Myxococcus xanthus: one gene and its partner. The protein of the gene in region 2 interacts with the protein of the main gene of each other region in a pairwise test. Links are inferred from orthologs where the notes say so. Each region holds a gene or a part of one and is shown on either strand. Other genes may lie near its edges. The genes, in order: hflK and ftsH.

The links.
Region 1: the proteins of ftsH (region 2) and hflK interact in binary tests that used the Escherichia coli proteins (3 or more experiments, as listed by UniProt). The link is inferred for Myxococcus xanthus from one-to-one orthologs.

The regions. Positions count from the first base shown.
Region 1 is NZ_CP017174.1:3,695,476-3,709,991, reverse strand. What follows is about bases 11,546-14,516. They hold hflK (FtsH protease activity modulator HflK), read right to left. Parts: upstream 13,535-14,516; coding sequence 12,557-13,534; downstream 11,546-12,556. Other genes in these bases: BHS09_RS15640 (NADP-dependent oxidoreductase), read left to right, coding at 13,780-14,516; hflC (protease modulator HflC), read right to left, coding at 11,622-12,560. In the rest of the region: ATP-dependent RNA helicase HrpA, read left to right, coding at 1-1,388; BHS09_RS15710 (DinB family protein), read left to right, coding at 1,680-2,336; BHS09_RS39370 (hypothetical protein), read left to right, coding at 2,624-2,869; BHS09_RS39365 (serine hydrolase domain-containing protein), read left to right, coding at 2,993-3,358; BHS09_RS15700 (hypothetical protein), read right to left, coding at 3,328-3,618; BHS09_RS15695 (hypothetical protein), read right to left, coding at 3,844-4,152; BHS09_RS15690 (hypothetical protein), read left to right, coding at 4,227-4,982; BHS09_RS15685 (hypothetical protein), read left to right, coding at 5,083-5,637; BHS09_RS15680 (hypothetical protein), read right to left, coding at 5,693-6,232; BHS09_RS15675 (endonuclease/exonuclease/phosphatase family protein), read right to left, coding at 6,361-7,284; BHS09_RS15670 (LVIVD repeat-containing protein), read left to right, coding at 7,797-9,419; BHS09_RS15665 (GspE/PulE/PilB domain-containing protein), read left to right, coding at 9,499-10,857; BHS09_RS15660 (cytochrome P450), read right to left, coding at 10,926-11,300; BHS09_RS15655 (hypothetical protein), read left to right, coding at 11,313-11,534.
Region 2 is NZ_CP017174.1:5,356,921-5,371,360, forward strand. The notes cover bases 2,752-5,646. They hold ftsH (ATP-dependent zinc metalloprotease FtsH), read right to left. Parts: upstream 5,210-5,646; coding sequence 3,293-5,209; downstream 2,752-3,292. Other genes in these bases: BHS09_RS21965 (pirin family protein), read left to right, coding at 2,752-3,193; tilS (tRNA lysidine(34) synthetase TilS), read right to left, coding at 5,390-5,646. Also shown: BHS09_RS21950 (YceI family protein), read right to left, coding at 1-395; BHS09_RS21955 (LysR family transcriptional regulator), read left to right, coding at 530-1,411; BHS09_RS21960 (pirin family protein), read left to right, coding at 1,540-2,235; more of BHS09_RS21965, read left to right, coding at 2,267-2,751; more of tilS, read right to left, coding at 5,647-6,745; BHS09_RS21980 (TIGR04563 family protein), read left to right, coding at 7,200-7,403; BHS09_RS21985 (TIGR04563 family protein), read left to right, coding at 7,410-7,670; BHS09_RS21990 (5'-nucleotidase C-terminal domain-containing protein), read right to left, coding at 7,707-8,546; BHS09_RS21995 (TonB-dependent receptor domain-containing protein), read right to left, coding at 8,546-11,362; BHS09_RS22000 (ChaN family lipoprotein), read left to right, coding at 11,477-13,018; BHS09_RS22005 (hypothetical protein), read right to left, coding at 13,025-13,945; BHS09_RS22010 (hypothetical protein), read right to left, coding at 14,090-14,440. UniProt on the Escherichia coli protein: Acts as a processive, ATP-dependent zinc metallopeptidase for both cytoplasmic and membrane proteins. Plays a role in the quality control of integral membrane proteins.

The DNA of each region.
Region 1 (14,516 bases), 1.7 Mb from region 2 along the record:
ACGACCCGGACCTGTCCCCGGCGTACTACCCGGACGCCATCACCCTGCACGGCGCGTCCGTGCCGGTGACGTACACCTTCGATCCCGCGGCCGAGGACGACGGCATCACCCTGAGCGTGCCACTGCTGCTGCTCGCCCAGCTGGTCCCGGGTGAGCTCGACTGGACCATCCCCGGGTGGCAGCGGGAAAAATTCACCGCCCTGCTCGAGCAGGTCCCCCGCGCCCAGCGCAAGCAGCTGGGGCCGTTGCCGGCCCTGGTCGACCGTCTCGAGAAGGAACTTGTGCCCTTCCGCGGGCCGATGATTCCAGCGCTCGCGCGTGCGGTGTCCCGCCTGTGCGGCGTCGACGTGACGGAGGAGTCCCTCCGGGCGGATGCCGTGGCGCCGTACCTGCGCATCACGCTCCGGGTGCTCGATGAGCGGGGAAAGGAGCTCGCGCGGAGCCGCGACGCCGACGCGCTGCTCAAACAGCACGGGGGACATGCACGGGCGGCGCTGCGCAGCGCGGCACCGCCTTCGGACTGGGAGCGCAAGGGGCTGACGGCCTGGACCTTCGGCGAGCTGCCCCCCGTGCTCACCCGGCGGGTCGGCGGGATTGAGGTCCGCAGCTACCCCGCGCTCGTCGACCGGGGCGCTGCCGTGGACCTGGTGCTGCTCGAGACATCCTCCGCCGCCGAGGCGGCCACGCGCACGGGGGTCCGCCGGCTCCTGATGCTCGCCGCGCGCGGACACGTGGCCGTCAGCGCCGCGCGCATGCCGCTGCCCTTCCCGTCCCTGGACGGCGCGCCGCCCGCGCGGGGCCAGGCCGACGCCTTCCGAGCGCTCGTCCTGGCACGCAGCGTCGACGATGCGTTCAAGCTCGCACCGGGTGCGCCGCTGCCCCGCACGAAGGCGGCCTTCGAGGCGCTGGTCCGTGAGGGCTCACCGCGCATCGAGCATGCGGCCCGGGACTGGGCGAACGCCGTCGTTGTCACCTCCTCGGAGCTCGCCGCGACGCTCGCTGCACTCAAGTCGGCATCAAAGGGGCCGAGCGGCGCAGCGGCCGTGCGGGACATCCGCTCGCAGCTCGGGCACATGTTCCCTGCGAACCTCATCGAGTGGATTCCCTTCGTACGCCTGCTGAACTACCCGCGCTACCTCTGCGCGGCCCAGGCACGGCTGTCGCGTGCGGTGGCGAACCCCGGCAAGGACGCAGGGAAGGCCGCGCCCTTCACCCCCCTGTGGGAGACCTTCCTCTCCAGGCGCGCCACCGTGCGTGACCAGGAGGCGGCGCAGGATCTGCGGTGGACCTTCGAGGAGCTCCGCGTGGCCATCTTCGCTCCGGAGGTGACGACGCCCGTGTCGGTGACGGTGGCGAAGGTCGGCGCGGCCCTCGCGGCGCTGCGCTAGAAGCGGGTGGCGGTGCGTCCGCGACGAGAGCATCGGCGTCCTCAAGGTGCTGCCGCCCGACTGCCCACCGCCGGCCGGGAGTACGGCCCGCGCTCCCCGGTGACTCCGGCCGGAACGAGCCTGTCCGACTCTTCAGGGGGCTACACCACGCGCCCGTCATGTTCAGGAAGTTGATCACCCAGGTGCACAGTCCCAGGAAGACGCCATTTTCCCGTCAGAGAGGCACGTCATGATTCAGGGGCGCATCCGGAGGAGCGATAGGCGCTTTCCGATGCCACCACGGAGCTGTTCATGGATGCCTCCCAGACCCCCGCGAGCCCAGCCACATCCCACCCTTTCGTCCAGAAGCTCCGCAAGCACCGGGAGTACTTCCACCGCACCTTGGAATGTTTCAGGGATGGGGACGCCAGCTTCCGACTGACTCAAGAGAGCATGACCGCCGCGGGCCAGGTGCTGCACGCGGCGGCGGCCATCGAGTACTTCCTCTCGGGTCTGTTCGGCACGTTCGAGGGTTGGTCCACGATGTCGCAGCGCCAGCGGGGCTTCGTCGACATGTCCTGGGCGCAGAGCGCCAACACCAGCCCCCAGGAGCGGAACGACACTCCCGAACTGCAGGAGGCGGGCCGCTCGCTCAAGAAGGCGGCGGAGTTGTTCGACCGGTCGATGGACTCCGCCAGCGCGATGTTCGGCGCCAGGACGATGGAGGAGCTCACGCAGGCGCCCCTGCTCCCCAATCCCCTCTTTCCTCCGTGGTTCACGGCGGCCCAGGTCTTCGAGCTCATGCTCGACCACACGGCACACCACCGGGGCGCGCTGTCGCAGTACGCGCGCGGCCTGGGGCTGGAGCCCAAGATTCCCTACTTCGACATGGCCGAGGCGCTCCACGAGGCCATGCTCCTGTCCGGCCAGGAGTCCAAGGCAGGAGCCCCGGTGGTGGCCAGCCCGTAGACACGGCTGATGGGGCGCGGGGCGCTCAGCGGAGGCGGCCCCTTCAATGCGTTGCCCTCCTTGCCATGCAGCGGTGGAACAACGGGGCGATGGGCGCTCGACCGCGCGAGGGCGCACCGGACTGCTGGAGCCAACGTGCACGGAGTGGTGCCCCTGCTCCTGCAGGACGTCCCTAATTCAGCCTCACTCGCTTTGCCCCCTGCTGGCTTGTGCGACCATCCCTCCCCCCTACGTCGAACTCCGCCCCGCCCATCACTGAGTCACCGAAGCCCACAGTGACCCATCTGGTGGCCGGACCCTCGCGAAAAATCGCTCCAGCCCCACCGCCGGAGGTCACCTACGCCATCAACCTGGCCTGGAAGGAGACGCTCGAGGGGGCACACGCGAAGGCGCACGAACGGTTGAAGCAGACCTGGGAGCAGGAACACCGGTTCCCGGAGGTCGCGTGGTCCGCTGCCCTCATTGCGGCACGCGCGGGTGACACGAGCGCTTCGTACGCATGGGTAGAGCTCGCGGTGCGCCACACGGACTGACCGACCCGGGTGGCATGCGCAAGGCCAAGGCGCTGGAGCCGGTGCGCAAGCTCCCAGGTTACGACGCGCTGGTGGATCAGTGCCGAATGAACGCGTGCAAGGCTCGGCTGGAGGGCGGCGTTGGTGAAGGCCGCGGAGGAGGCCGGCACCTCGGCCCGGGTAGTCATGTACCGCGGCAACATCGTGGGCGAGTGGTATTTCGGTGGAGAGAGCCACCTCATCGAGAGCATGTCGGCGACGAAGAGCGTGGTGTCGATGGCCATCGGCATGCTCATCGACGAAGGAAAGATTCCCTCGGTAGACACGCCCGTCTCGACCTGGTTCCCGGAATGGAAAGAGGGACTCAAGGGCCAGGTGACGCTACGACACCTGCTCAGCCACACCTCGGGACTAGCCGCCCAGCGCACGGACATGCGTCTCTACGAAGCAAAGAACTTCGTTCGCTACGCACTCTCCCATTACGAGCAGATGAAGAAGGCGTCCGTGTAATACGCAGTCACCTGCCCCGACTGCGAGATGTACCCCGAGCAGTCGGCGTGCCACGCCCCCGCCCAGTTCACCTTGGCCGCCTCGCGGTAGTAGGTCCGGTGCTGGCCATACCTCGCTCCACCACCGGGCTCCTCCGCGCGCTGCTCCACCGTGCTCATGTCGCCCACGGGAAGCCCGGCCTCCGCCTCCGATTCGGCCGGTCCACCGCAAGCGCTGAGAAGCAGCGCGGAGATTCCAACGACCCAACGAGACAGCACCATTTGGGGCTCCTTGTCGTGAGACATGTTTCGCAGGTGCAATTGAAACCATATCGAGACAGGGCTGGGCGTGTCCACCCTGCGTGAAGTGAGTTTCCTCCAGGGAACGGAAAGACTACGGAGCGGCAGGTGGAGGCACCGTGGGCGCGAGGGCGCGGTCGCTCAACGCCCACTGGAAGTCGAGCAGCAGCAGACTTTTGAAGAGAGCGTCGCTGGGTTTCAGCGGGGTCAGCAAGCCTGGGTCTCCACTCGAGGAAAGACCGTCTGGAAGTTCTCGTAGCCCATGTACATCGACGGCGTGGGCGGCGTGGGGTTGTCCCAGACCGGCAGGGCGCCGCACGCGTCACCGGGCACTGGCCAGTCCATGTGATTGAGCACGATGGCGCGTTCCGGGAACGCCGACATCGACGCCATCTGCCCCTGCGGCGGAAGGGACCCGGTGATGACGTCGCCCTCATCGAAGCGCGGGTCTCCTCCCAGGGTGTTGCCGCGAATCCAGTCGAACGCCTCCTGGTTGTAGATGACGCCGGCAATCATGGTGTCGCCGTTGTGCTGGAAGGTGGGGCCGTCCGCGAGTTGGTAGAGCGAACCGGGCGCCCCGGGGCAACCCGATGCGCCACGCCCTGCGCACCGTGTACCCCGCTGCACAGGCCGCCGCCGCGTCCTCCAAGCGCACGACCCAAGGTATCCGCGTTGCAATCCGCAACGCCATGTTCCCACGTCTCATCCCTGCCCTTCTCCTCGTCTTCGTCCCCCTGGCAGTCCAGGCCGACCCCTCTATCCCCAAGGACGAGCAGTGGCTCACCATCGGGCCTCTCGTCAGCATCGAACGCCTCGTGGACAATCCACACTTCGGTCTGGGCCTGGAGGCCACCTTCAACGCCGTGGACGACATCGGCGCCCTGGGCGTCTTCGGTCAGGGCCAGTGGATGACCGACGGCCATGCCAGGCTTTCCGGCGGCATCCAGGGCACCCTCCTCTTCAGCGGAGTAGAGTTGGGCGTCTTTCACCAGACGGGCACGAAGGACCACCTGCCCACCACCGGCCTCCACATCGCTCCGTACCTGACCTTCATCTACGCCTCCGTGGGCGTCCGCTTCAGCATCCCGCTGAGCGACAAGGGCGGGCACGGCCCGGGAGAGCCCGGCCGTGTCCGGCATGGCTCAGCGGTGGGACTCGTCCTGACGGGGAAGTTGCCCTTCGAGGCGACCAATCACAGTACATACAAGCCATCATGCCCCATGGAACTAACAGGGCATGCGGCGCACATGCCGCGACGCAAGTCTGTCTTGCCCCAGCGGAAACCCCTTAGTCTGACATCCCATGACGTGCGCCACGCCCGGGCCGCAATCATCCATATTCACTGAATTGCCAGATTTGTCCGTTTATGTTTGAATTTAAATCAAGACCAGTGCTAGTAAGAAATTGGCTTCGGCCAACCCCGCACAAACAACACAGGAGTAGTCCATGACGAGGAACGTGAAGCGTTTCCTGGCTGGCTCGCTGCTGTCTCTCACCCCGTCGATCGCTTTCGCCGGGCAGATCGAGCTCGACTTTCCCGACTCCCTCACCCAGCGTGGCGAGTACGTCAGCCTCCGTGAGGGTGCGGTGCAGGTACCCGTGCGGAAGGGCCCCTCGGTGGAGGCCGTCGGCCCTGCCATTGAAGACTTCTTCGTCTCCAACCAGACTGGCGTCGACCTCCACCTGGGCCTCCAGATCCTGACGGGCACGCTCAATGGCATCTGGAACACCCACCCCGTGCCCACCGGCACCTATGGTGGGTTCCAGGTCAGCGCCCCCGCCCCGATGGTTGTCCAGCAGTACTACTACACGGTCGACCCGACGAATCCGGCCGGCTCGAAGACCTGTGTCTGGCGGGTGGAGGTCACTGACGTCGCCGGAGCCTGCAACGCGCAGGTCTTCTTCGGTACCTACGGCGGCGCCGTCTGCACCGTCGACGCGGCCCAGTCGTTCATCGACCCGGTCACGTGTCAGACGCAGATCGTCACCAACATGCAGTGAGTTGAATCTCGTGCCGCCAGGGCTTCTCCGAGAGGCCCTGGTGGTGCGCGCACCGTCATCGACGGTCGGCACGGCTCCAGCGGAACGTCAGCCCGGCATGGCCGGTGGGCGGGCGGCTCCCACCCCTGATGTTCAGGGGAAACTCGAGGCCCCCCTCTGCTCGCACTTCGAAGGAGGGACTCAAGCGAAACCCGACCCCCAGGGAGCCCCCCGGTGAGAGCAGCAGGTTCGATCCATTGAACCGCCCTTGAAAGGCGGTGAGCGGTCCCGCGAAGGCGCCTGTCAGCGATGCGCCACCGGTCAGAGTCCACGCGCGGCTCAGCCGATAGTCGAGCAGGGTCTGCGCTCCGAGCCGGAGGTTGACGGGCTCCGTGTAGTTGTTGGTGACGGGCACGTACCAGATTCCCGCGCTCGGAGCGACGGACCACGTCCACCGGGACTGCTCGATGAGCCGGTGCCGTGTTCCAAGCTCCAGACCCAGTAACGTGAGGCGGCCGCCCCAATCCCAGTTCTTTCCAGCGCCCTTGCGGAAGGTGAGCTCGGGGCTGGGGAGGTACGCCTGCTCCCGCCCATGCTCGAAGGCCAGCGCGTTCAATGAAACGCCGACCTCTGTCGTCCCAACGGGGGTTGTCGCGGCGCCGATGTTCCGAGCACCGCTCAGACAGCCAGGCGCAAGAACGAGTGTCCCGCTCACCCATAGTGCCCGTGTGCCGAATCCCCGCATCATGGGGGCCATGCGAACCGAACCCAAACTGGATGGTGGTCGCTCCCCGAGGGACGCCGGTCAGCGCCGCGCTCCAGCGGAGCGAGCCCCTGGGCGAAGACGAAGTCGAGTGGGAGGCCGCCAATCACGGAGTCCACCGTGTCCCCCACGCCTTTCGAGGCCCATTGGAACTCCCGCTCGGAAAACAGCTTCACCATCTGCCTCAGGCTTCCCGGGTCCGAGGTATTGAAGTCGCCGGCGATGACCTGCACCGGTCCCGTTCCCTCCATCGCGTCGATGATGGTCTCCGCCTGGTCCAGTCGCCCGCCGAGCCCGACGATGGGCGTGGCGTTGTGCACGGAGGCCGTTTGAACCAGGGTCCCACCGATGTCCAACGTCGCGAGGACCGCGATGCGGCGGCGCTGATGGTACGGGTCGTCATGAGGAAGGTGGACTTTCCGGTCCGCGACGATGGGCCACCGGCTCAACAGCGCGTTCCCGAAGTCGTCGTCGTCCACCTGCACGGAGGCAGGATAGTAGACGTAGGCCAACCCCAGCTCACTTGCGATTCGGTCGACGGACGCAGCGTCCATCTCCTGCATCGCGATGACATCCGCCCCCGCGAGCGGAGGTCTTGAGAGCGCGGTGATGGCCTCGGTGACCTGTTCGGAGAAGGCCAGGTTGAACGTCACCACGGTGATGGAAGCGGGCACCTCGGTGGAGACGGTGCCAGGCTCCCGATGGTCGCCGCTGTACCGGGGGCCGGCCTCATCGGTGTAGTTCTCCGCGAGCGGGCACCCCGTCAGGAACGTGAGAAGGAGAAGCGCCCACGGCGGCGCGATGCGCAGCCGCTGGAGGTAGCCAGGCGGCCAGACGCCTTCTCTGGCGCCAGACGCCTCCGCCGCGGCGTCGCGTGCATCGTTGCATTTCAAGGACCGGTGCATCGCGCAACTGAACGAAGCAGCGCCCCAGAGATTCCACCCATGGCGGCGTCAACACCGCACCGCTCCCTCAAACGGGCGCAGAGCAACAGAGGGAGTGAACGCCTTGATGGAGCAACCGCCTCATGGCCCAGGCCAACCAGGCGGCCGGATGCGGTGCTTGCACAGATGCGCTCAAGCACCTTCTGAGTGAGCCCAATCCTCGACCTCGCTCGCGGCGGCACGGGCGAGCTTCGCCGCTGCCAAGGGACCCAGCAACCGCCGCTTCCTCAAGGCCAGCATCGTCCAGGGCGCCCTGCCCCTCCTGGCCATCGCGCTCATCGCGGTTCGCCTGGGCGAATGAGGGGCAACGCGCGGGTGTCCAAGACAAACGCACAGAATAAACAAAACGCTTCAAAACCCAAACACCCCTTGTCTAGTGAACACCAAGGCATGACGTCCGGCGCATGCCTCGCCGTGTCTGACCTGAGCGCCTACACTCCTCGCGGACCACGCCGCGCCAGGAGGCTCGCGCCATGCCTTTCACGTCACTGCGTCTTCATGCCCTCGTCCTCGGCATTATCGGGCTGTGTATTGGCTGCTCTGACACGTCGGCGCCGGAGGAACCACCGCCGCCTCCCGAAGAACCCTGGGACGGGACGTACACGCCATTGGTCGAGCCAACGGACTGGGTCGACCGTGGCGAGTACGCGCCCTGCTCCTTCACCGTGCCCCAGGGCACCGCCATTGACTGCGACAATCCCTCCCACTTCGACGTGTCGCAGTGCGACCTCGCGTCACTCGCCAACCTGGACGCGCATGGCATCTACCAGATTGACATGCGCCACGCCGCCGGCTTCCCGGACTTCGCCGGCATTCGGGTTCCCCAGGACGGGAGCACGGGAACGCTGGACGGCCACGCGCTCACGCGCCAGCAATTGAATGGCGAATTCCATATCGCGACACGGTTCACCCAGCGAGGCGTGGAGCGGGACCTCGCCTTCGCGGGCTGCGACGCTCCCCAGCCGGGATTGGTAACAGGCTGCTTCGTCCGCTGCTCCAATGGCAAGGTCTCCTCCTGGGGCACCTTCGAGGCCGCGCGGATGACCTGGGGCCGGAATGAAGCCGAGGCGTCAGGCGGCCTTCGCCTCATCTCGGAGCAGGCCATCTCCATGGGGCGGCCAGTGGATGTCTACGTCCACCGGAAGCACGCCTACGTCGTGGCCATCAACCACGACCGCACCGATGCGCCCGGCGGGCTCACGGTCTTCGATGTCAGCGACCCGAGCAATCCCATCCGAAAGAAGGAAATCTCCCTGCCGGGCGACTCGTACTGGAACGCGGCATGGACGAAGGAGGACGCGCTCTACATCGCCAGCAGGAGCGCGGGCGTCCTGGTCTTCGACATCTCCAACCCCGCGGACCCCATCCTGGTGCGCAACGCACCCGGCGGAGCAACTCTGGACGTCCACACCCTCTTCGTGGACGGCAACCGGCTGTATGCCGTGTCTCCAGGCCCCGCGCCGCACGGCGAGACGCTCATCTTCGACATCTCCACGCCGCTCAACCCCCAACTGCTCAGCCGCTTCCAGGCGTCCAGTACGACGTCCTTGACGCCCTCGGCGCACGACTCCTTCGCCTATCAGGACCGGCTCTACGTCAATCACTTCTTCGCGGGGTACATCGTCTTCGACGTGAAGGACCCGACGAACCCACGGGAGCTGGGCCACTACGCGTTCGACACCGACAACAGCTTCACGACCAGCCACGCGGGCGCGGTGGGCACCTTCGCGAGAAAGACCATCGCCTTCGAGGGAGGCGAATACCAAGGCGCCCACCTGCGCGTCCTGGACGTGACGGACCCCACCGCCATCCCGCTCATCGGCAGGTACCAACTGCGCCCCCAGACCTCCATCCACAACATGATCCTCAAGGGTCAGCGGCTCTACATCGCCTACTATCATGAGGGATTGCGCGTGCTGGATGTCGGCAACCCCACCCAGCCGCGCGAGGTCGCCTACTTCAACACCTTCCGCGAATCAGACCCCGGCCGGACCGACAACCTGCTCGAGGGCGCCATTGGCATCCGCGTCCCTGGAGATGGCCACGTGTACGTGGTGGACACCACCCGCGGCCTGCTCGTCTTCAACGAGCTCTGAACCCGGCAGCACGCATCAGGCGCCGTCACCCACGATGCCGGTGGACGCGAAGCCGGCACAGCGACTTGAATCCCGGTTCATGACGCGGAGACTCGGAGAGCGGCTGGTGCTGGACGGCGTGCTGACGCCAGAGCTGTTGTCCCGTGCGCTCGCGCATCAGCAGGAGACAGGCCAGAAGCTCGGGGAGTGCCTGGTGCGGCTGGGCGTGGACGAGACGCCGGTGCTGCGGCTGCTGGCCCAGGAGCTCCAGACGCGCTTCGTCTCGACGGAGAAGCTGGCGCAGGCCACGGTGGCGCCCGCGTTGCTCGAAAAGGTGCCGGTGCGGCTCGCGGAGGGCTTCGACTTCATGCCCCTGCGCCTGGCACAGGGCACGCTGTACGTGGCCATTGCCGAGCCCCAGCGACAGCGGGCCCTGGAGGAAATCGTCCGGACGGTGGACGTCACCCAGGTGTTGCCGTTCGTCGCGGTGCGCAGGTCCATCCGAGCGGCCATCCGCAAGCACTACTATGCGGATGCGCTCGCATTCGAGCACCCACCCGAGGACGACGCGTGCCCTCACTGCGGCGCCCCCACGCAGGTGGGCGACTTCCAGTGCGAGCGCTGTGAGTTGCTGCTCGTGCGTCACGTGGAGGACCTGCCGCCCCGGGACAATGTGTCGTTGGTCCGGGCGCTGCTGACCCAGCCGGAGCGCCGTGGAACCTCGGGCACGCCGCGCGCACCGCAGGCGGAGGCCACGCGTGTCGCCTCGTTCCAGCCGCCCATAGGAGGCACCCATGCGCGGCCCTTCATCGTTGGGGGCTTGAGCGTGGCGAACCTGAAGCTCAGCCCCTTCGAGGCGTATGTCCTATCGCTGGTGGACGGACACACGTCGCTGGCGGAGCTGGCGCTCATCACCCAGCTCACGGAAGTGGAGCTGCACGCCCTCTTCGCGTCACTGGAGGAGCGCGGCGTCACGAAGCTGTATGAACTTCCCCCGCCCACTGTGCGAGGCGCAGCCCCTGTCCGAGACGTTGGCACGGCGCAGATGGCCCAGCCCCCCGCCGCACCGGTGACGCAGGCGACGGTGCCTCATCGTCCCAGGGCGCAGCCAGTCTCCGAGTCCGCCGTGGCCCCGGTGCGTCCGGCACCGCCGCCCAAGCAGGAGGACGCGAACGAGGACGTGCTCCAGCGTGTCATCCGGCTGGAACAGGCGGGTCGGTGGGCCGAGGCCATTGAGCTGCTGGAGCGAGGTATCGGCCTGCTGTCGTCCCCCGCGCCGCTCTACAACCGGCTGGGGATGATTCTCCTGAACCATCAGCGCGATTGCGACCGCGCCACGGCGCTGTTCCAGAAGGCGGCGGACCTGGAGCCGGAGAACAGCCTCTACACGATGAACCTCTACTCCGTGATGTGCCTCGTGGCGGAGACCACCAATGCCGGGCAGAAGGCGCGGCGCTGATTTGCGGACGGCGTCTCGCGACCCGGGAGCCCGACGCACGCCGACCCACGGAGAAGACTCACCCCGCATCATTCGGGGCGCGACACGACTGGGAGCGTGACCGGTCCTCGTACCACCAGCGTGCGCTGCCACGTCATCGGACTGGGGCCGCGCGCCAGCGCGCCACAGCGGTCCAGCAGCGCCTCCAACGCCACCGGCCCCTCCGTGCGCGCCAGTTGTGCGCCCAGGCAGAGGTGGACGCCATGTCCGAAGGGCAGGTTCTGCGGGCCCGTCCGCGTCAGGTCGAAGCGGTCGCCTTCCGGGTATTGCGACTCGCCATGCCAGGCCGAGCCGATGAGCACCAGCAAGCGCGTTTCCATGGCGAGTGGGACACCGCCCACCAGCGACAGCTGGGTGGACTGCCGGAGCCTCTCGGCGCGGAGGATGACACGCCGCTCCAGCACCGAGAGCAGGCCTTGACGCCACTGACGGCCACCATCACTGACTGCGGCGGCATCAGCAGCCCGTTTCCGTACTACACCGACGAAATGATGCTCGGCGATGACATCACGATGACCGCGATGGCTTTCGGCAGATGCACACCGGGAACCGTGGCGCACGTGCGATTCGAGGTCCGCCAGTTCATGGGGGACAGCGTCTCTGACGACATCTATTTCGACTGTCCCTACGTGCCGTAAGCGGCCCAGGCAGTCCAGGCCCTCTCCGTACGGCACGGAAGCGGGGCATCTGCGGCCAGGATGCCGTTGACGCCCCGCCCTTCCCGTCTACTTCTTGGAGCTGCGCAGGTACCGGTAGAACTCGGAGTCGCCGCCCAGGAACAGCGACGTGGAGGCGTCCACGACATCCGGGTAGGCCTCCAGCGTCCGCATGAACTGGTAGAACTCCGGGTCCCGGCCGAAGGCCTCCGCGTAGATTTTCGTCGCCTCGGCGTCCGCCGCGCCGGTGATGTCCTGGGCCTTGCGGTAGGCCGCCGAGCGGATCTCCTTCAAGTCACGCTCACGCTGACCCCGGACCTCCGCCGCGCGGCCCATGCCCTCCGAGCGGGAGCGCTCGGCGATGCGCTTGCGCTCGGAGATCATCCGCTCGAACACCTTTACCTGGACCTCGTCCACGTAGTTGATGCGGCGGATCTGCACGTCGACCAGCTCCACGCCGAACTCCTTGACGATCTCCGCGGCCCGCAGCCGAATCTGGCGAGTGAGCTTGTCCCGGCCCTGGGCGACCTGCTCCAGCGACTCGGCCCGCTCCGATTCGGCGGTGTACTCGTCGTCCTCGAAGGGGCGGTTGGTGGAGCGGACCGCTTCAATCAGCGCGAACGACGCGATGGTGTTGCGCGTCTCACCATCGATGATGTCGTCGAGCCGGGACTGCGCGTTGCGCTCGTCGCGCAGGCGCTGGAAGAAGCGCAGCGGGTCCACGATGCGCCAGCGTCCGAAGGTGTCCACCCAGATGTACTTCTTGTCCTTGGTGGGAATCTGGTTCGGGTCACCGCGCCAGTCCAGCCACCGCTTGTCGAAGCGGTTCACCGTGTCGACAAAGGGCATCTTGAAGTGGAGCCCCGGGTCCACGACGGACGAGCCCTTCGGCTCGCCGAACCGGGTGATGACGGCCTGCTCGTGCTCGCTCAGGGTGTAGGTCGCGGAGAAGCCGACCACGACGACCAGTACGGCCAATACGCCAAGGGGAATGACAAGGCGGCTCATCGGCGGCCCTCCGTCTGGCTCGCGCTCCCGGACACCGCGGGGTCGGTCGCCTGCATGTTCAACAGCGGCGTGAGCCCCTTGACGGACTCATCCAGGACGACCTTCTGCCCGGCGCTCCGGAGCACCTGGCTCACGGTCTCCAGGTACATGCGGCGGCGGGTGACGTCCGGCGCCTTGCGGTACTCCTCGTAGACGCGAGCGAAGCGGTCCGCCTCACCCTTGGCGCGGTTCACACGTTCAATGGCGTAGCCCTCGGCGCTGCGCAGCGCCTCCTCGGCCTCGCCCTTCGCGCGGGGGATGACGCGGTTCAGTTCGGCGTAGGCCTCGTTGATGACGCGCTCCTTCTCCTGGATGGCCTGGTTCACCTCGTTGAAGGACGGCTTCACGGGGTCGGGCGGGTTCACGTCCTGGAGGACCACCTGCTGGATGTCCACGCCCGTCTCGTAGCGGTCCGCCAGGTCCTGGAGCAGCAGCTTGGCCTGGGTGGCCACCGCCTGGCGGCCCGTGGTGAGGACCTCGTTCACCGAGTGGTCTCCCACGACGGCCCGCATCGATGCCTCGGAGATGTCCCGGAGCATGCTCTCCACGTTCTTCACCTTGAAGAGGTACTGGTACGGGTCCTTGATCTTGTACTGGACGATCCACTCCACCACCGCGACGTTGAGGTCACCGGTGAGCATGAGCGACTCGCGCTTCATGTCCGATGACTCCGCCGCATAGGCTGAGCCCGCGCGCGAGCGGGAGGCCTCCGTGCGGAAACCGAACTCTGCCTTGAGCTGACGCTGCACCGGGACCTTCACGATGCGGTCCACCCAGAAGGGCACCCGGAAATGCGGGCCCGGCTCCACCGTTCCCACGAAGCGCCCCAGCCGGAGGATGACGCCCACTTCGTCCGGCTCCACCTGGGCGTAGCTGGTCATCAGCCCCACCAGCAGGAACAGGCCGAGCACCGCGAACAGGAGGCGGCGCCCCATCCCAGGCCCCAGCTGCCGCCGCAGCTCACGTAGGACGTCTGACGGATCCCGCCCTCGTGGGTCGGAGTTCATGACGCGAGGATTCCATGCCATCCATCCGTCTTCCCCCGTACAGGCTGCTCATGCAAGGGGCTCCATGAGAATTCCAGCCAGCCGGGCACCGTGCGCAGCGCTCACGCGCTTGACCGGTATGGGCACGTCACTTCGATTGACGCTCCACAGCACGGTCATTAGGGAAGCCGCACTTGCCAGGGAGGAATCCGTTGAGTGACCTGACCAACCGACGAATCGTGCTCGCATCCCGGCCCGAAGGCCGGCCCACCCGGGAGAACTTCCGCATCGAGGACGTCTCCGTGCCGGAGCCCGGCGAAGGTGAACTCCTGCTGAAGGTCCAGTACCTGTCGCTGGACCCGTACATGCGAGGCCGGATGAGCACCGCGAAGTCGTACGCCCGTCCTTTGGACCTGGGCGAGGTCATCGTCGGCGGCACCGTCGCCCGCGTCGTCCGCTCCCGGCATCCGGGCTACGCGGAAGGCGACATCGTCCTCTCCTACTCGGGCTGGCAGACCTATTCGCTGTCCAAGGGTGAAGGTCTGCGCAAGCTCGACCCGGCCGCCGCCCCTGTCTCCACCGCGCTGGGCGTGCTCGGCATGCCGGGATTCACCGCCTACTCGGGCCTCTTCACGATTGGACGGCCTCAGCCGGGCGAGACGGTGGTCGTCGCCGCGGCCAGCGGTCCTGTCGGCGCGACGGTGGGGCAGTTGGCCAGGATCAAGGGGGCTCGCGCGGTGGGCATCGCGGGCGGACCGGAGAAGTGCGCGTACGTGCGTGACGAGCTTGGCTTCGACGCGGTCGTGGACCACCGCGCTCCGGACTTCGCCGAGCGTTTGAAGGAAGCCTGCCCCAAGGGCGTGGACGTCTACTTCGAGAACGTGGGCGGCGCGGTCTGGGACGCCGTCTTCCCGCTCCTCAATCCGTTCGC
Region 2 (14,440 bases):
TTGACGTTGCCCCACGGGTCCTTGCCCACGCCGAGCTGCTCGGCGTCCAGCACCACCTCGCGGGTGACGTCGCGGATGGTCAGGTTGCCCGTCACCTTCAGCCCGTTGCCGGACGCCTTCTCCACCTTCGTGCTCTTGAACGTGATGCTGGGGAACTTCTCCACGTCGAAGAAGTCCGGCGAGCGCAGGTGGTTGTCACGCTGCTCGACGCCGGAGTCGATGCTGGCCGTCTCGATGGTGACGGCGACGGAGGACTTCGTGACGTCCTGCTCGTCCAGCGAAACGGCGCCGCTGTACTTGCGGAAGCTGCCGCGAACCTTCGCGATGACCATGTGGCGGACAGAGAAGTGGATGCCGGAGTGGGTGGTGTCGATGTTCCAGGTCGTGGTGGCCATGAGGTGCCTTCCTTTTTGTGTGAAGCGGTGTGTTCGACGAGGAGGAAGGTAGCGGTGTCCCCCGGGCTTGATTAGATGGGCCAGACTGGAAGAACTGTTCCACCCACGGAACAACGCTCCGGGAAGGGCAGGAGATGGACCTCAACGAGCTGCTCGTCTTCGCACGCGTGGTACAGGCAGGCAGCTTCACCGCGGCGGCACGCGGGCTGCGGATGCCCAAGTCCACGGTGAGCCGGAAGGTGTCGGAGCTGGAGACGCGGGTCGGCGCGCAGCTGCTCCAGCGCACCACGCGCAAGCTGCGCCTCACCGACGTGGGCCGGACGTACTACGAGCACTGCGCGCGCATCGTCGCGGAGGCGGAGCAGGCCGAGCTGGCCGTGACGCGGATGCAGGCCGCCCCCCATGGCCTGCTGCGCGTGACGACGCCGCTGACGTTCAGCTTCATCGGGCCACTGGTGTCCACCTTCATCAAGCAGTACCCCGAGGTCCAGCTCGAGATGGTGTGTACCGACCGCAACGTGGACCTGATGGCGGAAGGCTTCGACGTGGCGATTCGCGCCGGGCGGCTGGCGGACTCGTCACTCATCGCGCGGCGGCTGGGCATCGTGGAGCGCGTCGTCATCGCGGCGCCCAGTTATCTCAAGGCGCGCGGGACGCCCAAGGCTCCGAAGGATTTGGAGAAGCACGACTGCCTCCTCTTCGGCGCGGGCCTGGAGAACAACGTCTGGACGCTCCACTCCGGCAACCGCTCGGTGGACGTCAAGGTGCCCGCCCGAGTCGTCGTGAATGAGCCGGACATGCTCTACGCGGTGGCGCGGGCAGGCTCCGGCATCGCCCTGCTCCCCAACCTCCACTTCACCTCGGAGCTGGCCGCCGGGCGCTTGCAGCGCATCCTGCCAGACTGGAGCTCCACGGGCGCGCCCGTCCACGCCGTCTACCCGAGCACGCGGCACCACTCCCCCAAGGTGATGGCCTTCGTGGAGTGCCTGCGCGAGCACTGGCCCATCCCCGGCTGAACGGGACATCGTTCCATCCGTGGAACGATGCTTCCCATTGTCCACGCCTAGTCCTGAAAGGCCCTCACGCACATCATGACTCTCGAAACAGCGGCCGCCATCCAGGCGCTGCCGCGGAAAGGAACGTCATGATTGCCATTCGCCCCTCGGAAGCCCGCGGTCACGCCAACCACGGCTGGCTGGACTCCCACCACACCTTCTCCTTCGCCGGTTACTACGACCCGGACTTCATGGGCTTCCGAGCCCTGCGCGTCATCAACGAGGACCGCGTCGCGCCCCACCAGGGCTTCGGCACGCACCCTCACCGGGACATGGAAATCATCACCTACCCGCTCAGCGGCGCCATTGCCCACCGCGACAGCACGGGCGGCGAGGGCCTGCTGCGCGCCGGTGAAGTCCAGCGGATGACGGCCGGCACCGGTGTGCTGCACAGCGAGATGAACGGCGCGGATGAGAACCTCCACTTCCTGCAGATCTGGATCATCCCGGACCGCAAGGGCCTGACGCCTGGCTACGAGCAGAAGGCCTTCCCGGAGTCCGAGCGCCAGGGCCGCTGGCGGGTGGTGGCCAGCCCGGACGCCCGCGACGGCAGTCTCACGGTGCACCAGGACGTGGTGCTTCACGCGACGCTGCTGGGCACAGGCGAGCAGGCGACGTACACGCTCGCTCCGGGCCGCCACGCCTGGCTGCAGCTGGCGCGGGGCAAGGCCACGCTCAACGGCGTGGAGCTGAAGGCCGGGGACGGCGTCGCGGTGGCGGACGAGTCGCAGCTCGTCCTCTCCGCCACGGAGCCGGTAGAAGCGCTGCTGTTCGACCTGGCCTGAGGCCACCTCGCTGAACGAAAGAGAGCACGACATGAGCCGGGACGACTTGAACGCGGAGCAGCTTCCCCCTTCGATGGAGACACTCATCGTCGCGCCCTCACGCGACCTGGGCGACGGGTTCGAGGTGCGGCGCGCGCTGCCCTCGGCCCGCCGCCGAATGGTGGGGCCCTTCATCTTTCTGGACCAGATGGGCCCCGCTGGCTTCCAACCCGGCCACGGCCTGGATGTGCGGCCCCATCCGCACATCGGGCTGGCCACCGTCACCTACCTCTTCGACGGCGAAGTCATGCACCGGGACAGCCTGGGCACGGTGCAGCCCATCCGCCCCGGCGCGGTGAACTGGATGACGGCGGGCAACGGCATCGTCCACTCGGAGCGCACCGGCCCCGGCCCACGCGCAGCGGGCAGCAAGCTCTTTGGCATGCAGGCGTGGGTGGCGCTGCCCAAGCGCCACGAGGAGACGGCCCCGGCCTTCGTCCACCACCCCGAGGACCAGATGCCCTGCCACGAGGGTGAGGGTGCGCGGATGCGCGTCATCACCGGCACCGTGCACGGTCAGCGCTCGCCGGTGCGGACGCTGTCGGACATGTTCTACGCGGACGTGGCGCTGGAGGCCGGCGCGCGCTTCGTGGTTCCGGCCGAGCACGAGGAGCGGGCGATGTACCTCGTCCAGGGCACTGTGGAGGTGGACGGCATGGCCTTCGAGCCAGGAGAGCTGCTCGTCTTCCGGCCCGGCAGCGCCGTCACCCTCCACGCCACCGCGGCGGCGAGGCTGCTGGTGCTCGGCGGAGAGCCCATGGACGGGCCGCGCTACATTTTCTGGAACTTCGTCTCCAGCTCGAAGGAGCGGCTGGAGCAGGCCAAGGAGGACTGGAAGGCCGGCCGCTTCGCCGCCGTCCCAGACGAGACGGACTTCATCCCCCTGCCCGAGGCCCCCCTCCCGGTGCGCTACCCGTAGGCGCGCGGGCCCCCGGGAGCCCGCAAAGCAGAAGGCCCTTCCCAGCAGCGTGGGAAGGGCCTTCTTCATTTCAGCTCAACCGCTGGAAGCGCGTGAGGCTCAGGCCTTCTTCGGCTCCATCGCCGGCAGGCCCTCGAGCGCGTCGAGGATCTTCCGCTTGTCCTTCTTCTCCGTCGCCTTCGGGGGCGCATTCACGCGCGGGGGCGGACGCTCACGGGTCAGCTGCCCGCCCTGGAGGAGGATGTTGACGTCCTCGGCGTCCAGCGTCTCGTACTCCACCAGCGCGTCGGTCACGCGGCGCAGGGCCTCGATGTTCTCCGTCAGCAGCTGCTTGCCGCGCTCGTAGCAGCCCACGACGATGCTGCGGACCTCGGCGTCAATCTGCCGGGCGGTGTCCTCGGAGTAGTCCTTGGACGAGTTGAAGTCGCGGCCCAGGAACACCTCACCGTCGCTCTTGCCGAACGCCAGGGGGCCCATCTTCTCGCTCATGCCCCAGCGGCACACCATGGCGCGGGCCGTCTCGGTGGCACGCTCGATGTCGTTGGCGGCGCCGCTGCTCATCTCGTCGAACATGAGCTCTTCGGCGATGCGCCCGCCCATGGCCATGGAGATCTGGTCCAGCATCTGCTTCTTGTAGCCGTTGACCTTGTCCTCGGTGGGCAGGCTCCAGGTGACGCCCAGGGCCTGGCCGCGCGGGATGATCGTGACCTTGTGGAGCGGGTCGCAGCCCGGAAGCAGCTTGGCCAGCAGCGCGTGGCCCGCCTCGTGGGTAGCGGTGTTCCGCTTCTCCTTCTCGGTCATGATCATGGAGCGCCGCTCGGGACCCATGAAGACCTTGTCCTTGGCGGCCTCGAAGTCGCTCAGGTCCACGCGCTCCTTGTTCTGACGCGCGGCCATCAGCGCCGATTCGTTGACGAGGTTCTCCAGGTCCGCGCCCGTCATGCCCGGCGTACCGCGAGCGATGACCTCCAGGTCCACTTCCGGCGCCAGCGGCACGCGGCGGGTGTGCACCTTCAGCACGCCCAGGCGGCCCTTCACGTCGGGACGCGGCACCACGATGCGCCGGTCGAAGCGGCCGGGACGCTGGAGCGCCGGGTCCAGCACGTCCGGACGGTTGGTGGCGGCAATCAGGATGACGCCGTCGTTGGACTCGAAGCCGTCCATCTCCACCAGGAGCTGGTTGAGCGTCTGCTCGCGCTCGTCGTGTCCACCGCCCAGGCCCGCGCCACGGTGACGGCCCACGGCGTCGATTTCGTCGATGAAGATGATGCAGGGGGCGTTCTTCTTGCCCTGCTCGAAGAGGTCACGGACGCGGCTGGCGCCGACGCCCACGAACATCTCCACGAAGTCCGAGCCGGAGATGGAGAAGAACGGCACGCCGGCCTCGCCGGCCACCGCGCGGGCGAGCAGCGTCTTGCCCGTTCCCGGCGAGCCCATCATCAGCACGCCCTTGGGAATGCGGCCGCCCAGCTTGGTGAACTTCTTCGGGTCCTTGAGGAAGGCGACAATCTCCTCGAGCTCTTCCTTGCACTCGTCCGCGCCGGCCACGTCCGCGAAGGTGACCTTGTTGTGGCTCTCGCTGAGGAGCTTGGCCTTCGACTTGCCGAAGGTCATCGCCTTGCCGCTGCCACCCTGCAGCTGGCGCATGAAGAAGATGAAGAACAGGAACAGGAAGACGACCGGCATCCACTGACCGAGGATGGTCAGCCAGAGGCTGTTCTGCTCCTCCCGCTCGTACTTCACGTCCACGCCATTGCTGCGGAGCTGGTTCAGCATGGCCGCATCCGGCGCCGGCCCCGTCGTGCGGAACTTCTCCGACGTGTCGGTGAACTTGCCGGAATAGGTGTTGCCCTTGACGGCAACCTCCTTGACCTTCTTCTCCTCCACCTTCGTCAGCAACTGGGTGAAGGACGGTTCCTGGACCTGGTCGTTGCCCTGGGAGAAGAAATTGTAGAAGGCGACGAAGAGGACGATCAGGATGACCCAGAGCCCGATGGTCTTGTAAGTCGAACGCACGTGTCAGCTGCCCTTTCGGAACTCGGCGGGATGAGGGCCGCGCTGGGAAGAACCCCAGCTTTATCCATCACTTGGCCGACACCAGGCGAGCTACCCAGCGGCGGACCGTATCAGCAACAGCAAAAAGCCCTCAACTATTTAGGGGGCCGCGCCCATCCCCCGAACTGCGACTCTGCCACTCTATAACGCCGCGGTCCGCTGAATGCTCGAACCGGGGGGAACCGCCCAGAGGTACTCCCTGGCGGCCGCACGCGGAACCACCGGTGGCCAGAGGCCGGGGAGCCACAACACCTGCCCCTCGGCATCCGCCACCACCGGCCGCGTGGCCCGTGCTTCCGCGGGCACCCGAAAATCAACCAACACATCTTGAAGCTTGCGTTGTCCCCCAGCAGTGCACACCCGGTCGCCGGGGCGACGTGTCCGCACGGTCAGCGGCCAGCGCGTCCCGTCCCCGAGCGCCAGCCCGAGCACGCCCGCAGGTGGAGGTCCGAACTCGACGGAAAAATTCCAACCCGTCCCCGCGAGCGCGCCCCGCGCCCCCGCGTGCTCCAGCCGAAGTTCAGCCGGTGGGGGGGGCGGCACCTGCCGCACGCAGCGCACCCGTCCGCTGGTCGCGCGCAGCACGTAGCCCCGCCCCAACGTGGCCGTGCCGCCCTGGGCCACCGCGCGCTGCACGCGGGCCAGCGTGGCCTCATCCACCACGGCCTCCGTGCTGGCCACCAGCCGGGCGAGCACCCGCCGGCGCAGCGCGGGCTCCAGCGCGCGCACGCCCACCGCATCCAGGGCGCCATCCTCCAGGCGCAACCGGTCGAAGGCCGCGTCCGCCATGGACGCCAGCAGCGACTCGTCCTCCGCGGCCACCCGCGCGAAGGCGGCCAGGTGCTTCTCCACGGCGAAACCGGCGGCGCGCGACAGAACGGGTAGCACTCCAAGGCGAACGCGCGTCCGGAAGTGGACAGGGTCGGCGTTCATCGGGTCTGTCGTGTAGGCGACACCCTGTTCCGCCAGGAAGGCCACCACGTCCTCCCGCGTGCACGACAGCAGGGGGCGCACCAGTCCGGGGCGCGTTTCGTGGATGCCCACCGCGCCGCGCAGGGCGGTGCCTCGTGCCAGGCGCATGAGCAGCGTCTCCGCCTGGTCCGTGGCGGTGTGCGCGGTGGCCACCACCTCCAGGCCCCGCTCACGGCGGAGCGCCTCCAGCGTCGCGTAGCGAGCCTCCCTCGCGCGCGCCTCGATGCCAGCCCCTGGACGAAGTCGCAGCGCCTGGACGTGGCAGGGCAGCCCGTGAGCGGCCGCCAGGACGGACACCTGGCGGGCTTCCTCCGCCGCTTCGGGGCGCAGGCCATGGTCCAGCGAGGCCACCTCCACGCGAAGCCGGAGTCGCTCGGCGACGTGCGCGGTTCCCACCAGAAGGGCCGTGGAGTCCGCGCCGCCGGAAACGGCGAGCAGCACCGACCCTCCCTCGAGTCCCAGCCGGGTGTACGCCTCTTGAAGCGTCGTCGTCAGCAACTGCGTGGCGGAATCATGACGGGGCATCGGACCGCGGTGGAATGGAGTGTCGGGTGAGCGGGTTACAGAGGCACGTGCGGTTGAAGGCAGGGGGGCTGATTCTTATGATCGTCACAACATCGAATCGGCGTTGATGCGGTAGCGGAAATACACGCGGCCGAGAACGCTGTTCTTGAGACGGTCGAATTTTGAGCTGTTGGACCTAGGGGTCCCCCCCCTCCCCCTCTGGGTCCACGGGTCCGCCTGGAGATTTCTCCTGGCGGTCCCTCTTTCCGAAGCGCCCCGGACTTCCTCGTGGAGTCCGGGGCGTTTCCTTTTTCGCGCATGGTTGCACAGCTTACGTGCAACTGGACGAGCAAGGGGACGGACCGTGCGACCTCGGAATGAGTCCTTGGAAACCGTTGACCCTCTTGGGAGTCTGTCGGATAACGGCCCAGGTGTGTTCAGGTCGTCACCCCGAATCCGCCCCGGAGACCCAAGTATGGCAGGCACCGACAAGCGCAAGCAGTCGCTGTACTTCCCCGAGGAGATGCTGAAGGAGATCCAGGAAGAGGCGACCCGTCAGGACCGCTCCCTTTCCTGGGTCGTGCAGCAGGCGTGGAAGATCGCCCGCGAGCGCATCAAGTCGTTCCCCGCCGTGAATGACGTGACTGGCGACGAGCGCCAGGACCCTCGGGAGGAGTAACGACGGATGGCTACGACGGACCATCGTAAACAGAGTCTCTATTTCCCCGAGGACATGCTGGAGGAGATCCAGCGTGAGGCGACGCGGCAAGACCGCTCGCTGTCCTGGATTGTCCAGCAAGCGTGGAAGGTGGCGCGCGGGGACATCCGGAAGATGCCGTCGGTCAACGACGTGCTCAGCCCGCCTCTTCGTCCCGCGGCCCCCGCGCCCGCCCCGGCTCAGCCGGTGACGGCCGTCGCGGCGGCGCCTTCCGAAGAGCCCAAGTAGTTCCGGAGGGCCGGCTCCACGCCCGGTCCCCCACCCTCACCTGCCCGCGGGCCTCGCGGGCAGGGCGCAGTTCTGGAAGACGACACGCGACTGCTCGCGCAGCGCCTGCACGGGCGTTGGGTGCTTCGTCTTCATGTACGCTGACGCGAGGTTGGCTTCCATCCCCCCCAGCCTACGCACCTGCACCGGGTTGCGGTCGGGGTTCTGTCCCGCGTTGCCCAGCGCCGCGCCGTAACCGTCTCCGCCCTCCAGGATGTACGCGTTCATGGCCACGCGGTAGCGGATGGACGCGTCGTCGCGCGGCGGCAGCTCCACAGGCACCCCACCCACCGTCAGTTCGCGCACGCGCGAACCTCTCGGTTGGGCGCAGTCCACGCGCAGCGAGCTGCCCTCGGACACGTGGAGGAAGGCGCCGGAGGGCGAGGCGATGCTCTGCCCTTCCAGGTACAGCGAGCCCACGGACAGCTCCATCATGTCCACGAGCTCCTTCTCCGTGAGGTCCACCGTCACGACGAGGTTCTCGAAGAGGATGAGCTCATGCAGCACGCCGTCGGTGAGCGCACCCTGGCGCAGCGAGGTCCGCGTGACGCACAAGCCCTCCTGGCGCAGCGAGCCTCCGTTGACGACCCCCAGCACCGCGGGGCGCGTGGATTCATCCTCCGCGTGGAGGAGCGCATCCGCGACGAGCTGGCCCAGCGCGTTGTTGTCGTGCCGGGTGTAGACCTTGTCGAGGAGCACGTCGTGGGCCAGGTAGCCCACGACGGCGTCCGGGTCCTCCACCAGGGGCTGGCACGAATCGTTGTAGGCGATGCAGCCGCCGTGGAAGGCGCCCAGGGCGAAGGTGAGCGCGGTGAAGAGGGAGCGGGAGCGCGGCATCAGTAGTGGGCCCTCACGGTGAGGAATCCGGACATGCCCTCGCGCGGCAGCAGGCCGGGGACGCGGTCCGGACGGGGCACGTCGTCACGAAGGTCGTTGTCGAACAGGTTGTGCGCCACCAGGGCCACCTCGAAGTGCTCCAGGATGGGCTCGGTGCGCAGCTGCGCGGTGATGAGGCTGTAGGACGGAATCTTGTAGCGGCGGATGAGCTCCAGCACGGAGCGGCTGTTGTTGCGCCGCTCCGCGCCTGTGCGCACCACCACGTCGAAGTTCACATAGGCGCCGATGGGCATCGTCACGCCCGCGTTGAAGCGCGCCTGCGGCGTGTCGGTGAGCAGGCGGGACTGGGCGGGCAGCTCCAGGTCCTCCGCGCGGGAGATGCTGGCGTTGAGCCACGCATACGCGCGCTTGGAGGCCTCCAGCCGGGCCTCGCCCTCCACGCCGTACACGCGCACGCCCAGCTCGCGGTTGCGCAGCGGGACGATGTTGCCGGACGTGTCCACGGGGACGATGGGCGAGCCGAAGAAGGCCACGTACGCGTTGGCGCGCAGCCGCACACGTGCGTCCCCCGCCGCCTGGATGAGGTCGGCGCCCAGCTCGAAGGTGTCCACCGTGGCGGGCTGGAGGCGCGGGTTCCCCTCGAAGCGGCCCTGGTTGTAATCCGTGTCTGGAATGCGCTCGACCAGCTCCTGCAGCGTGGGGGCGCGGAAGGCACGCCCGTAGAGGGCCTTGAGCACCAGCGCGTCGGTGGCCGCGAACACCAGCCCCACGCGCGGATTGAGGGTGGGCACGAAGCGGGTGCCGTTGATGGCGCCGGACGCATCCACGGTGGGCAACTGGGTGGCGTCCATCCGCACGCCGAACGTGAGCGTGAGCGCGCTGACGACGGTCCACTGGTCCTGCGCGAACAGGCCCACGTTGAGGCGGCGGGACGCGGCACCGCTCGTCAGGTCCACCAGGCCCTCCGGCCGCGCCAGGCCGTCCGGACGCACCTGGGCGTCCAGGGTGTAGTTCGTCACGTAGTCGTATTCGCCCAGCGACTGCTGCTCCACCACCGCGCCCACAGAGAGGCGGTTGTAGGCGCCCAGGGCCACGTCCGCGTCCACGGAACCGGTGAGCGAGCGCACGGAGACGCGCGTCTGCTCCTGCATCCCCTCTTCGAACAGGCGGTTCGTGCCCGTGCCGGTGCTGAAGTCGTGAGGCGTGATCTGGAAGAAGCGGTCGGTGGACTGCTGGTCATACGCGGCCCGCGCGCGGAGCGTCACGTCGGGTCCGAAGGAGCGCTCCCAGGTCAGGTCCGCGAGGAAGACATTCCAGCCCAGCTTGGAGTCCTCGCCCACCGTGTCGAAGAGGCCCACCAGGGCGCTGCGGCGCTCGGTGAGGAAGCGCGCGGAGGCCCCCAGGCGGCCCGCGTCGCCCATGGCGTAGGTGGCGCCCGCGCCCGCGTTGAAGAGGAAGCGCTCGTCGCGGGTGCGCCCCGCGGGGTCCGTCACGTCGCGTAGCCCCTGCGAGCGCGTCTCGTCGTCCAGGCCGTCGTTCTCGATGACGGTGGAGTCACCGGCCTGGCTCCACACGTCAATGTCCGCGAAGACGCGCAGGTTCCCGGCGGTGTGCCCCGCGGAGAGGTGTCCGTTCCCCGTGACGGCGAGCCGGTCGTCCTGGCCCGGGTAGCCGCCGACGGACACGGCCGTCCGAACGCCGTCCGACGTGTCCGTGACGATGTTGACCACGCCCAGGAAGGCACCTGCGCCATAGAGAGCGGAGCCGGGACCGCGGATGACCTCCACCCGCTCCAGGTTCTCCACCGGCAGGTTCATCAGCGCCTTGCCGTCGAAGAAGCTGTTGAGGCGGTGGCCGTTGAGGAGGAAGAGCACCTCCGCGTCATTGCGCAGGCCACGAATGGCGGTGCGGTGGAAGCCCTGCACATCCCTGCTGACCGACAGGCCGGGCACCACGTCCAGGACGTCCGCCACGGTGCGCGCGCCCAGGGAACGCAGCTGCTGCTGACTGAACGAGGCGCCAATGGCGGGCACCGTCCGCACCGCCGCCTCGTGGCGCGTGGCCAGGGCCAGCGTGTCCTCGGCGCTGTAAAGGGCCAGGTCCTCCTCCAGCTCGGAACGTGGGGTCGCCGGCTCACGCGACGCGGGCGCGCTGCCTGCCGTCGCGGAGGTCCGGGACGGCCGTGCCGGCGACGAAGCCTCCGTGGGCGCATCCGCGGGCAGGTCCGCCGCGAGCGCGGCCATGGAGTCGTCCTGCGGCGTCGACGGGGGTGCATCCTTTCGCGGCGCCTCCACCTGCGCGCGGGAGCGCTCAGGCGGCGGCGTGCGCTCGGGAGCCGGCGTACGCTCGGGCGGAGCGGCGCGCGGTGGCGTCCGGCTCGGCGGGGGCCGGCGCTCGGGAGGCGGCGTGGGCCGGACGATGGACGCACTGGCCGGCGTCTCGCCGCCCACGAGCACGCGCGCGGGGCGCGCGGCGGACTGGAAGAGCGGCACGCGCTGGCCATCCGCGGTGAGGCCCTCGACGTAGTACTCGATGCCGGGCGGGACGACGTGCTCCGCGGGAATCACGGCCCGGTACAGGTCGCCGTACTCCCGCTCCATGGGGCGGCGGGCGTAGGGCTCGCCCGGGCCTCGGTAGCGCACGTACAGCTCGAGGACGCGGCGGCCTTCCACCAGCGTGCCGTCGAGTTGCAGCGCGACACGCGGCTCGGCGCGTTCTGGCGGGGAATGCAAGAGCCCCGGTTCCTCGGCGCGGCCGGGCACCGCCATGATGAGGACCAGGCTGAGGAGGGTCGCGCGAGCGTGTGCGGTCTTCAAGGCTGAGGGCCATGGTCCATTGGCCCTCCGTCCCAGTCAAGGAACGCACCCGACACGCGGACGCGCCGTTTTTTTGCCGGGCCTGCGGTGGCGTGCGAGGGATTGCGGTACTCCATGCGCGCTTCGCTCGCCTTGCACCTCGCCCTGTTCCGACGCCAGCGCGCGCAGATTGCCCGAGTGGTTGACGGACAGACGGCATCATTCCGAACCTACGAGGCCCGCTTCCGGCGGCGCACCTCGGGATACCGGAGCGTCACGACGCTGCCCGCCGTGTACCAGCAGGTACAGGCGGCGGACGTCGTCTACGTCGGCGACTACCACACGCTCCCGCTCGCGCAGGAGACCTATCTCGCACTGGTGGAGCGGGCGCAGGCCTCGGGCCGCCGCGTCATCATGGCGCTGGAGTGCGTGGAGGGCCGTCACCAGGCCACCGTGGATGCCTGGCGCGCCGGCCGCGTCACCGAGCGCTCCCTGCTGGCGAAGCTGGGACACGGCTCGGGGGTCTGGTCCAATACGCGCGCCCTGCTCTCCTTCGCGCGCAAGCAGAAGCTGGAAGTGGTGGGCATCGACCGCCGGGCGCAGGGTGAGCGCTCGCTGGAGCTTCGCGACGCCTACGCCGCCGAACGCATCGCCCGCGCCGCCCGCGCGCCGGACCGGCCGCTGGTCATGGTGCTGGTGGGCCAGTACCACGTGGCGCCCTGCCACCTGCCCGCGCAGGTGGAGCGCGCGCTCGGCACGGAGACGCGCAAGGGGCTGGTCGTGTACCAGAACGCGGAGGGCGTCTGGTGGCGGCTGGCTCGCGAAGGCCGCGTTGGCGCCGCGGAGGCCGTGGAGCTGGCCGACGGCACCCTGTGCCTGATGAACGCCTCGCCCGTGGTGTGCCAGCAGAGCTTCCTGGACTACCTGGAGGCGGAGGCCGGAGACGCCCCGCTGTTGGATCGCGGCGCCGCCGAGCGCTTCCGTGAAATGTCCGCGCTGATCGGCCGGCTCGCCGGCGTGCCCGTGGGCCGTTCCCTGGACACGGTGGACGTGGCCACCGCCGCGGACGGCGACGTCCTGGCGCGAATCCAGCGGCGCGGACGCTTCACCCAGGCCGAGCTGACCCAGCTTCGCCGCCACATCCTCTCCCGCGAGAGCAGCTACATCCCGCGCGCGCGGGTGGCCTACCTGGCGTCGCTGTCACTGAACCACGCGGCGGAGGAAGCGGCGCACTTCGTCCGGCACTGCGCCGTGGGTGACGCCATGGACGCGCCGCGCGGCGCCTCGGAGGCCTTCTACGCGCGCTGTCTGGAAGAGGCGCTGGGCTTCTTCGGCTCGAAGCTGGTGAACCCCCGGCGCACCTGCCTGGGCGTGGCCGAGTGGGCCAAGCGCTTCGGCGAGAGCCGCGGCGTGGAGCGGCAGATCGCCGCCTTCGTGCTGGCCCACAAGGCCACGGAGGCGGAAGCGCCGGAGGAAGCCGTGAAGCTCCTCCCCCTGCGCAAGGACCGGCTGTTCCACGGCGTCAGCCACGCCCTGGGCTATCTGCTCGGAGACCGGCTGTACCAGGCCTTCGACAGTGGCCAGGTGGCCAAGGCGGAGGTGCAGGCCCTGTTCCGCGACCCCTTCGTGGACCCGCGCGCGGCCTACTTCGCCTGGGCGGAACGCCTGGGCATCTGAGCCCGGCTACAAGTCAACCTGTCCCGAGGGAGGCGGAGGCGCGGCTTCCTCCTCCATGTCGAGCGGGCCGAACGTCCCATCCGGCTTCAACATCCGCTGCCGCTCCGGCGCTTCGCTCAGCACCCGGATGGCTCCGTCCGGGGTCAGGAAGTAGGCGATGCGGGACGCGGCGTGGATGACCGTGAGCGCGCCCAGCTCCGGGTAGAGCATCAGCGTCGCCAGCTCCGTCTCCAACGGCCCCCCGAAGAGGACGTGGGAGTGGGCCGAGCCCTGGTACAGCTCACCCTCCGGCCCAGGCTCCAGACTGATGGCGAAGACGTTCTGGTGCAGCCGCACCGCCTCCCGCTGCGTGCGCCCGTCAGGGCCGTAGCGGAACCGGATGTCCCCACCGAGATAGAAGCGCATGGGGTCCCGCGTGCCCTGGAGGACATAGACGGTGAGGTCACCATCCTCCTCCACGAAGACCACCGGATTGATGGTCCCCCGTTCGAAGGCCTCCACCGTGGCCAGCATCGACGTCTTCACCGCTCGGGCGACGGGGCTGAAGTCCCCGGGCAGCTCGTTGAGTGGCAGCGGAGCCATCTGCTCCGCGTCGTCACGCGGAGCCTTGAAGGCATAGGCCGGGGTGAAGGTGCCCGCATCGTCCAAGGTGCCGAAGAGGGCGTACCACCCGTCCTCACGAGGCACCGTGAAGAACCACTCCATGCGCGAGCGGTCCAGCGCGTCCTGGATGAGGAGCCGATCCGTGGCGAAGATGGCGGCGCGCTCCGCATCGAAGAGGTATTTCGCCCGCGTCTGCACCCGGCGCAGCTCCGCGTCATCCGGAACGGCCACCGTGGACTCCGGGCCCTCGGGCTTCACGCGGCCCGAGCGCGCGCCGCAACCGAAGAAGAGAACGGCGACGGCCAGCAATGGGAACACGCGCATGAGGACCTCGTCCGCGAAGGCAGGTCCACGCATTCTGCGCCAGCCGCCCACGACGCGCCACGCCGCGTGCGCCGACACGGTGTCCGCCACCGCCGGAGGGTCGGCGGCACATCCGCCGCCCCCTCCCTGGCGTTTGGCACGGGACTACGTCTTCTGCGGCGCGTTCGCCTGCATGGCCGACTTCACCTTCTCGCGGAAGGCGCGCATCTTCGATCGCATCTCGTCCTTCTGCGCGTCGGAGAGCTGGCCGCCCGAGGCTTCACGCTGGGCCTTCATCTCCTCACGCAGTTGGCGGCCCTCGGCCTTGAACTGGTCGGCCTGGGCCTGGGAGAGCCTTCCCTCGGCCACGGCCTTGTCCATCCGGTGCTCCATACGGGCCATCTTGTTCCCGTGCTTCTTGCCCTTGTGCCGGTGGTGCCCACCGTGCCCCTTGCAGTCCGCGGCAGGCGGATTTGCGGACTCGGGCGCGGCCGTCTGGGCCAGCACGGGCGCGGT